DNA from 2 places in the Pseudonocardia sp. Ae505_Ps2 genome. Region 1 is predicted to be linked to the other one. Evidence: riboswitches for the same ligand, from Rfam matches in the RefSeq annotation. Region 1 holds a riboswitch; the other holds the start of a gene.
What was found. A riboswitch is a leader RNA that binds a small molecule or an ion and turns the genes downstream of it on or off. The one in region 1 is predicted to bind S-adenosylmethionine.

Region 1 (4,920 bases):
CACGGGTCGACCTGCTGGTCGTGGATGTACTCGTGACGCTCGCGGGCCTCGGCGTCGGTGTCGCCGAGCACGACGCCGGCGCTGGGCAGGATCCGCACCTCGTCGGGGTCGCGGCCGGCCTTGCGGACCCGGGCCTTGACGTCGTCGTAGAAGGCGCGGGCCTCGTCGAACTTCTGGTACCGGGAGAAGATCGCGTCGGCGGACGCGGCGGCGAAGTCGCGACCGGCCGGGGACTCGCCGGCCTGCAGCACGACGGGGTGGCCCTGCGGGCTGCGCGGGGTGGTGAAGCGCCCGGCGATGTCGAACTGGTTGCCCGAGACCGCGAAGTCGCCGACGTGGCCGTCGCGCAGGAAGGTGCCCGACGCGGGGTCGGCGACGACGGCGTCGGAACCCCAGGAGTCCCAGAGCGCCCGGACCGCGGCGAGGGTCTCCCCGGCACGCTCGTAGCGCTGGTGGTGGCCGAGGTAGGCGCCGCGGCGGAAGTTCTCGCCGGTGGGGGCGTCGGAGCTGGTGACGACGTTCCACGCCGCGCGCCCGCCGGAGAGGATGTCCAGCGTCGCGAACCTGCGGGCCAGCTCGTAGGGCTCGTTGAAGGTGGAGTTGATCGTCCCGGCCAGACCGATGTGCTCGGTGACCGCGGCCAGCGCGGCGAGCACGGTGAAGGTGTCCGGGCGTCCGACGACGTCCTGGTCGAAGATCTCCCCGCCGCGGGTGCGCAGCCGCAGGCCCTCGGCGAGGAAGAGCAGGTCGAGGCGCCCGCGCTCGGCGGTGCGCGCCCAGTGCTCGAACGACTCCCAGGCGATGTGGCTGCCCGAGGCCGGGTCGCTCCAGACGGTGTCGTGGTTGACGCCCGGGAAGTAGGCGCCGAGCACGATCTGCTTCCTGTTGCTCATGCGGTGGCTCCGGAGAAGGTCGGGACGACGGCGGACCCGGCCCCGGCGGCGTAGCGGCTGGCGGGCCTGGGCAGCCCGAAGCGCTCGCGCAGGGTGGTCTCGCCGTAGGCGGTGCGGAACGCGCCGCGGGACTGCAGCTCGGGGACCAGGCCGTCGACGACGGCGTCGAGGTCGGTCGGCAGGACGGCCGGGCGCAGCCGGTAACCGTCGAGCCCGGCGCGGCGCCAGGACAGCAGGGTGTCGGCGAGCCCGGCGGGGGTGGTGGCGAGGATCGCGGCGTCGGAGGAGAGCGGGTCGAGTGCGTCGAGCCGGGCGAGCCGCTCGCGGGCGGCGCGCTGGGTGTCGGCGAGCACCACGACCACGTCGCCGAGGATGCGCAGCGGCGGTGCGGTGCGGCCCGCCGCGGCCTCGGCGGAGCGGACCTGGGCGACGATGCGGGCGGCGTCGTCGGCGTCGTGCGGGGTGGTGGCCACGACGTCGCCGACCCGGGCGGCGAGCAACGCCGGCTCGTAGCCGTGGGCCAGTGACAGGACCAGCGGCTGGCCCTGCGGCGGACGCGGCACGATCGAGGGGCCGGCGACGCCGAAGTGCTCCCCGGCGAAGTCGACCCGGTGCAGCTTGTCGCGGTCGACGAAGCGCCCGGTGAGCGCGTCGCGGATCTCGGCGTCGTCCTCCCAGGAGTCCCACAGCCGGCGCACGACCTCGACGACGTCGGCGGCCTCCCCGAACAGCTCGGCGACCAGCGCGCGGCCGGCCGGGGTGTCGAGGTCGGCGCGGCGCAGCCCGGGGACGGTGCGGCGCCCGAAGTGGGCGGCCTCGTCGGCGCGGACCGAGGTCTGCACCCGCCAGCCGGCACGGCCGTGGCTGTCGTGGTCGAGGGTGGCCAGCGCGGACGCGACGTGGAACGGCTCGGTGTGGGTGGTGGTGACGGTCGGGACCAGCCCGATCCGCGACGTCAGCGGGGCGAGGAAGGCGGCGACCAGCGAGGCGTCGAGGCGTCCCTGGACCCGGTCGGTGCGGCGCTGTGCCCCGTGGAGGTGGTCCCCGGACTGCAGGCCGAACCCGTCCTCGATCGTGAGCAGGTCGAGCAGCCCGCGCTCGGCGGTGCGGGCGAGGTCGGCCCAGTAGCGCGCGGTGAACAGCTCGCCGGGCCGGGCGCCGGGCTCGCGCCAGGCGGCGGGGTGCCAGCCGGCGCCGTCGAGCGCGACGGCCAGGTGCAGCGGCCGGCCTGAGGTGTCCGTTGTGGACATGAGGGCATCGCTTCCTCGTCGCACGGGGCGCGACGGAACGGGTGGGACGTCACGGGGGGGGGCGGACGCCACCGCCGACGGGGCGCCGGCGGGCGACGCGCAGCGCGGGACGGGGCGGTGTCAGGCCCGACAGGTCGCGCCGGCCACCCGCATCAGGTCGACGTGGCGCCGGTACCGAGGGTGGTGCGCGCCGCGCACCTGCTCCGCGATCGACCGCATGATCTCCTCCATCGAACCCGGCTGGAGCACCCGCACCCGCTGCTGCGGGGGGTTGCTGCGGCGTCGTCGAGCCGGGTCTCTCGGCCGCTCCGGATGGTGTGCACCCCGACTGTAGGGAGCCCGTGCCCGATGGTGTCAACCCGCGGAGCCGGCCCAGTGATGCCCGCCGCACCGAAGCTCCCGACCGGCGGAATCGGGACGCCTAACCGGCTCGACCTGTCCGGACAAGCCGGTCGCTTTCCTGGGGGGTGGACACCAGGTTGTCCGGAGAGGTGACCACGACGCACCCTGGTCGGGTGACGACGAGCCGACGGAGGCCCTCGCGCCCCCACCGGTTCGCAGGGGGTGCGACCGAGCCCTCCCCCCCACCAGCCGGCCCGAGCCGCACGGCGCGCGGTGCCAGTGCGTCCGACCGGCCTCGAGCCGTTCTGGCCGAGCCGGCGCGCCCCCGCCTACAGCGAGCTCTGTCGCTGACCGAGCCGTACCGGTCCCCGCTCTTCCGCGGACGGTAACGCCACACGTCCGGCGTCCGACGCATCAGCCGGAACAGGGATCGCCCGCCGGACACCGGTCCGGCCCGCCACCCGTCCCGCATCCCGGCACGCCGTCCCGGCCGGCCGGACCCGGCGCGCCGTGGTCGTCCCGACCGCCCGCCGCCCACCACGGAAGGACCCCGTCCCGCGATGTCCCCGCACGTCCTGCGCCCCGGCTCCCGGGTGCGCACCGCCGCCGTCCTGCTCGCGCTGCTGACCGCGCTCGGACTCATGGCCGGCTGCTCCCGCGCCGCCGAGAGCACCACCGCCGCAGGTGCCACCTCCCCCGCCGCCGAGGTCCGCGTCGGCTACTTCCCGAACATCACCCACGCCCCCGCGCTGGTCGGGGTGAAGCAGGGCCTGTTCGCCAAGGAGCTGGGCAGCACGAAGCTCACCACCCAGACCTTCAACGCCGGCCCGGACCAGGTCAACGCCCTGCTCGGCGGCTCGATCGACGTCGCGTTCATCGGCTCCGGCCCGGCGATCAACGCCTTCACCAAGTCGAACGGCGAGGCGGTGCGTCTGGTCGCCGGCTCCACCTCGGCCGGGGCCCAGCTGGTGACCAGCCCGGACATCACCTCGCCCGAGCAGCTCAAGGGCAAGATCATCGCGACGCCGCAGCTGGGCAACACCCAGGACATCGCCTTCAAGACCTGGCTCAAGGAGAACAACCTCCCGATCGGGGACGGCCCGGACGCGGTGACCGTCCAGAACATCGACAACCCGCAGACCCTCGACCTGTTCAAGCAGGGCAAGCTCGCCGGCGGGTGGCTGCCCGAGCCGTGGAGCTCGCGCCTGGTCGACGCCGGCGCGAAGGTGCTGGTCGACGAGAAGGCCCTGTGGCCGGACGGGAAGTTCCCGACCACCGTCGTCATCGCCCGGACCGAGTTCCTGCAGCAGCACCCCCAGACCGTCGAGGCGATCCTGCGCGGCGAGCAGGCCGCCATCTCCTTCATCCGCAGCGACCCGGCGCAGGCCAAGACCGTGTCCAACGCCGCGATCGGCGAGATCACCGGCAAGCCCCTGGCCGCGAACATCCTCGACCGCGCCTTCACCGAGCTGTCCTTCGACACCGACCCGCTCGCCTCGACCTTCCCGCAGCTGGCGAAGGACTCCGTCACCGCCGGCATCGCGCAGAGCGAGGCGAACCTGACCGGTTTCCTCGACCCGACCGCGATCGACGCGGTCCGCACCAGCTCCGGGGAGGCCGCCGTGGACCCGGCCGGTCTCGCCGCCGCGAACTGACCATCCCGACCGACGAGGGGAACCACCGATGACCGTCGACCTCACCACCCGGCGCCCCCCGGCCCGCGACACGGCCGTGGAGCTGTCGGGGGTCGCCAAGACCTTCGGCACCGGCCCCGGGGCGGTGACCGCGCTCAACGGGATCGACCTGCGGGTCGGCGACGGCGAGTTCGTCTGCGTGCTCGGTGCCTCCGGCTGCGGCAAGTCGACGCTGCTCAACCTGCTCGCCGGGCTCGACGAGCCGACCGCGGGCGAGGTCGCGGTGGGGTCCGCCCGACCGTCGTTCATGTTCCAGGAGGCCGCGCTCATGCCGTGGCTGACCGCGCTGCGCAACGTCGAGCTGCCGCTCAAGCTCGCCGGGCACGGCCGGGCGGCCCGGCGTGAGCGGGCCGAGGAGCTGCTCACCCTGGTCCGGCTGGAGGGCGTGGGCGGGAAGCGGCCGCACGAGCTGTCCGGTGGCATGCGCCAGCGCGTGTCGCTGGCCCGGGCGCTCGCCGCCGCGACCGGACTCGGCGACGAGCCCGGCACCGGCGGGCTGCTGCTGATGGACGAGCCGTTCGCCGCACTCGACGCGATCACCCGAGACGTGCTGCAGGGCGAGCTCCTGCGGGTCTGGCGGGCCACCGGCACGACGATCGTGTTCGTCACCCACGACGTGCGCGAGGCGGTCCGGCTGGCCGAGCGGGTCGTGCTGCTGTCCTCGCGTCCCGGCACCGTGGTCCGCGAATGGTCGGTGCCCGCCGACGGACACGACGCCGAGGCCCAGGCCGAGCTGCACGA
Region 2 (4,920 bases), 2.2 Mb from region 1:
CGCCTGTTCCGGACCGACCCGCGGATCGCGGCCGCGGTGGCGATGGTCGCCCTGGTCGGGTTCGTCGTGCTGGCCCGGCCGTCGCCGTCGGTGCTGCGTGCGGCGGTGATGGGCGGGGTCGTGCTCATCGCGTTCGCCGCCGGCCGGGCGCGGTCCGCGGTGCCCGCGCTGGCAGTGGCCGTGCTCGGCCTGCTGCTGGCCGTCCCCGCCCTGGCCGTCGACGCGGGTTTCGTGCTGTCCGTCGTCGCCACCGGTGCGCTGGTGCTGCTCGGGCCGGGGTGGACGGCGGCGCTGCGACGGCGCGGGCTGCCGTCGGGGCCGGCCGAGGCGCTGGTCGTCCCGGTCGCCGCGGCGCTGGCCACCGCGCCGGTGATCGCCGGGCTCAACGGGGGAGTCGGGCTGGTCACCGTGGTGGCGAACCTGCTCGCGGCGCCCGCGGTCGCCCCCGCGACGGTGCTGGGCGTGCTCGGTGCGGTGCTGTCCGCGGTGAGCCCGGCCGCAGCGTGGTGCTGCGCCTGGCTGGCGGGGCCGTTCGTGTGGTGGCTGGTCGTGGTCGGGGACCGGGCCGCCGCGGTGCCCGGTGCCACGGTGCCGTGGCCCGCGGGCGCGGGCGGCGCGCTGCTGCTCACCGGGGTGCTCGTCGTGCTGCTGGCGATGGGCCGGGTGCCGCGCCTGCGGACGCTGTTGCTGGCGCTGCTGGTCGGGCTCCTCGTCGTCCTCGTCCCGACCCGGTTCGCCCCGCCCGGCTGGCCGCCCACCGGGTGGCGGATGGTGGCCTGCGACGTGGGTCAGGGCGACGCGCTCGTCCTCGCCACCGGCACCCCGGGGCACGCCGTCCTGGTCGACACCGGGCCGACGGACGACGCCGTCGACACCTGCCTGGACCGGCTCGGGGTCCGGGTCCTGGAGCTCGTGGTGATCACCCACTTCCACGCCGACCACGACGGCGGCCTCGCCGGCGCGCTGCGCGGTCGGGCCGCGGGCGGGATCGCCGTCGGGCCGGTGCGGGAACCGGCGTCGGGGCTGCGCGAGATCACCCGGCACGCCGAGCGGGCCGGGGCTCCGGTGGTGGGGCTCGTTCGCGGGATGGAGCTGGGGTGGCCGGAGCTGCGCCTGCAGGTCCTCGGCCCGGTCCACCCGCCCCTGACGGTCGACGGCGGCGACGGGACGGCGGTGAACGACATCTCGCTGCTGCTGCGCGCCACCACCCCGGCCGCGACGATCCTGCTGACCGGCGACGCCGAACTGGCGGCCCAGGACGACCTGCTCCACTCCGGGGTCGACCTGCGGGCCGAGGTCCTGAAGATGCCCCACCACGGGTCCCGCAAGGTGGTCCCGGACCTGATCACCGCCGTCGCGCCGCGTGCGGCGGTGATCAGCGTCGGCAACGGCAACAGCTACCGGCACCCCAACCCGGAGCTGGTGGACCGGCTGGCCGGGGCGGGCGTCGTCGTCGCACGCACCGACCGGTCCGGTGACCTGGCCCTGACCGGCGACGACCCGGCCGGGCTGACGGTGGTCGCGCGTGGCGACCCCCGTCCGGCTCCCGGCCGGCGGGGCCGGTCAGCCCCGGTTCGCCAGCGCCTCGCGGACCGCGGAGGACGTCGACGGCACGGTCGCCGTCGGGCCGACCTCGCCGGAGACGGCGTCGAGGGTCTTGAGCCCGTCACCGGTGATCATCAGGACGGTCTCGGCGTCGGGGTCGAGCGCCCCGGCCTCGAGCAGCTTCTTGGTGGTCGCGATGGTGACCCCGCCCGCGGTCTCGGCGAACACGCCCTCGGTGCGGGCCAGGAGCCGGATGCCGGCGACGACCTCCTCGTCGGACACGTGCCCGACCGAGCCGCCGGTGCGGCGCACCGAGTCGAGGACGTACGGACCGTCGGCCGGGTTGCCGATCGCCAGCGAGCGCGCGATGGTGTCCGGCTTCTGCGGCTGGATCACGTCGTGACCGGCCTCGAAGGCCCGCGCGACCGGCGAGCAGCCGGTGGCCTGGGCACCGAACACGGTGTACGGGGTGGGCTCGACCAGACCCAGGGTGCCGAGCTCGGTGAACCCCTTGTCGATCTTGGTGAGCTGGGAGCCGGATGCGACCGGGACGACCACCTGCTGCGGGAGCCGCCAGCCGAGCTGCTCGGCGACCTCGTAGCCCAGGGTCTTCGAGCCCTCGGCGTAGTACGGGCGGACGTTGACGTTCACGAACGCCCAGTCCTCGTGCTCGGCGGCCAGCTCGGTGGCGAGCCGGTTGACGTCGTCGTAGTTGCCGTCGACGGCGAGCAGGGTGCCGCCGTAGACCGCGGTGGTGACGATCTTCGCCTGCTCCAGGGAGGACGGGACCAGCACGACCGAGTCCCAGCCGGCGCGGGCGGCCGCGGCGGCCACGGCGTTGGCGAGGTTGCCCGTGGAGGGGCAGCACAGCACCGAGAAGCCGAGCTCACGGGCGGCGGCGAGCGCGACGGCGACGACGCGGTCCTTGAACGAGTGCGTCGGGTTGCCCGTGTCGTCCTTGATCCAGATCTTGCGGACGCCGAGCGCGCGGGCCAGGTTGTCGGCCTCGATCAGCCGGGTCAGGCCGGGCTCGGTGTTCGCGTGCTGCTCGACGGTCGAGGGGACCGGCAGCAGGTCCTTGTAGCGCCAGATCGACTTCGGGCCGGCCTCGATGGAGGCGCGGGTGACCGTCGGGAAGTCGTAGGCCACCTCGAGGGGGCCGAAACAGCGCGGACACGCGAACTCCGCGGCGAGCGGGGTCTCGTGGCGGCACTCGCGGCACGCGAGAGCGCGCGCGGAGCCCAGGTCGTAGGCAGAGGTGGTTTCGGGCGCAGCAGTGAGAGTCACGAGATCTCCTCATCTGTCCCGCCGGAGGTGGCGGGCCGGAATTGGCACCGTGTTCGTCGACGTCCTCGCCGCGCGGAAGGCGCAGGTCTGGGCGGATCGTCGTGCGACGCCGGTTGCCGGGGCTTCAACGGGCCGTTCCCTCTGCCCCTCTGGATGAGCCATATGCGGTTGTGGTGCTCCGGACGCCGAGCGCCGGAATCGACGACGACGGTACGCGAACGGGGCACCGCACCGCCAGACGAGGTCGTCGTGCCGGGACGCGGCTCACCCGTTGTCGGGGGTGTGGGCCACCATGGGGGTGTGAGCAGCACGAGCGAACCGGGCCCGCTGCAGCTGGTCGTCGGGGACGAGGAGTTCCTGGCCGAGCGGGCGGTGTCCGACCTGGTCCGGCGCGCCCGGCAGCGCGATCCGGAGACCGAGCTGCGCCGCTTCCGCACCTCCGAGGTGGCACCCGGCGAGCTCGCCGGGCACCTCAGCCCCTCGCTCTTCGCGGAGGGCAGGGTGATCGTGCTCACTCATGGCCAGGATGCGAACAAGGACATGACCGCCGCCCTCGCCGACTACGTGAAGGACCCGGCCGACGGGATCGTGCTGGTGGTCCAGCACGCCGGGGGGGCGAAGGGCAAGGCGGTCCTGGACCTGATGCGCAAGGCCGGGGCGCACACCGTCACCTGCAACCGCATCACCCGCGCCGACGAGCGGTCGGACTTCGTGCGCGACGAGGTGCGTCGCCACGGCGGCACCATCACTCCCGGTGCGCTCGCGGTACTGGTCGAGGCGGTCGGGTCGGACCTGCGGGAGCTGGCGGCTGCGGCCGGGCAGCTCGTCGCGGACACCGGCGGCGCCGTGGACGAGGCCGGGGTGCGGCGCTACCACCGCGGCCGGGCCGAGTCCTCCGGCTTCGCGGTGGCCGACGCGGCGGTCGCGGGGGACCGGCGGGCGGCGATGGAGGCGCTGCGGTGGGCGCTGGTGCTCGGTGTCCCGCACGTCCTGATCGCCGACGCGCTCGCGGACTCGGTGCGCACCCTGGCCAAGGTCGGCTCGGCCGGGCGGGGCGACCCGAACCGGCTGGCCGGTGAGCTGGGCATGCCTCCGTGGAAGATCCGTAAGGCCCAACAGACGGTCCGGCAGTGGCGTCCGGAGCAGCTCGCCGTCGCCATCGCGGCGACCGCCCGGGTGAACGCCGACGTCAAGGGCGTCGCCGCGGACGCGGGGTACGCGTTGGAGCGGGCCGTGCTGGCGGTCGTGTCCGCCCGCACCCCGCGCTGAGCCCCGCGCCCGCAGCACGCGCACGGGCTCCGGCCCGGGGGCACGACAGGTCCGGAAACACGACGACGGCGCCACCCCGATGGGGCGGCGCCGTCGTGGGGAACCGGGGTGGCTCAGGCCTGGACGTCGTTGAGACGCTTGGCCAGGGCCGACTTGCGGTTCGCTGCCTGGTTCTTGTGGATGACGCCCTTGCCGGCCGCCTTGTCGAGGGCCTTGGCCGCCTTGCGCTGCAGCTCCACGACGTTGTCGGCGCCGGAGTCGGCGGCCTCGCGGAAGTGGCGGATCGCGGTCTTGACCGACGACTTCACCGACTTGTTGCGCTGCCGGCGCTTCTCGTTGGTCTTGACACGCTTGATCTGCGACTTGATGTTGGCCACGTCTGCCTCTGGTCTTCCTGCCTGCTGGTCGGCTGGTCTTGTGTACGTCCGGGTCCGCTCCGGCGGCACCGAACAGCATCACTGGAGAGAGGGTCCAGGCCGTTTCGGGCGAGCACGCCGAGCGCTCGACGCACAAGGTTACCAGCGGCGTCCTCGCCCCCTGTTCCGGGTCACCAGACGCGGTAGGGCAGGAACTTCCCGTTCAGCGTGATCACGGCCCGGTCGCCCTTCGGGTCGGCGACGCGCTGCAGGTCCAGCTCGAAGTCGATCGCGGACACGATGCCGTCGCCGAACTCCTCGCGGACCAGCTCGGAGATCGTCGTGCCGTACACCTGCACCATCTCCGAGAGGCGGTAGACCAGCGGGTCGGTGAGGTCCACCGCGGCCGCGCCGCGCTCCGGCGGGAGGGTGAGGGCGTCGACGACGTCGTCGTCCAGGTCCA

Region 2: it holds a riboswitch for S-adenosylmethionine, as region 1 does, so the genes downstream of both, thrC (threonine synthase) here and Ae505Ps2_RS34240 (putative leader peptide) in region 1, are expected to answer to the same signal.

What each region holds. Positions count from the first base shown of each region.
Region 1 covers NZ_MCIP01000001.1:3,157,646-3,162,565, reverse strand. Annotated here, with positions in the region: gene Ae505Ps2_RS15135 (NtaA/DmoA family FMN-dependent monooxygenase) at 1-893, opposite strand, end outside; gene Ae505Ps2_RS15130 (LLM class flavin-dependent oxidoreductase) at 890-2,143, opposite strand; gene Ae505Ps2_RS34240 (putative leader peptide) at 2,264-2,362, opposite strand; SAM riboswitch class I at 2,368-2,462, opposite strand; gene Ae505Ps2_RS15125 (ABC transporter substrate-binding protein) at 3,046-4,140, shown strand; gene Ae505Ps2_RS15120 (ABC transporter ATP-binding protein) at 4,169-4,920, shown strand, end outside.
Region 2 covers NZ_MCIP01000001.1:5,343,750-5,348,669, reverse strand. Annotated here, with positions in the region: partial or broken gene Ae505Ps2_RS34310 (ComEC/Rec2 family competence protein) at 1-1,320, shown strand, start outside; gene thrC (threonine synthase) at 1,564-2,832, opposite strand; SAM riboswitch class I at 2,839-2,992, opposite strand; gene holA (DNA polymerase III subunit delta) at 3,133-4,101, shown strand; gene rpsT (30S ribosomal protein S20) at 4,215-4,478, opposite strand; gene cynS (cyanase) at 4,649-4,920, opposite strand, start outside.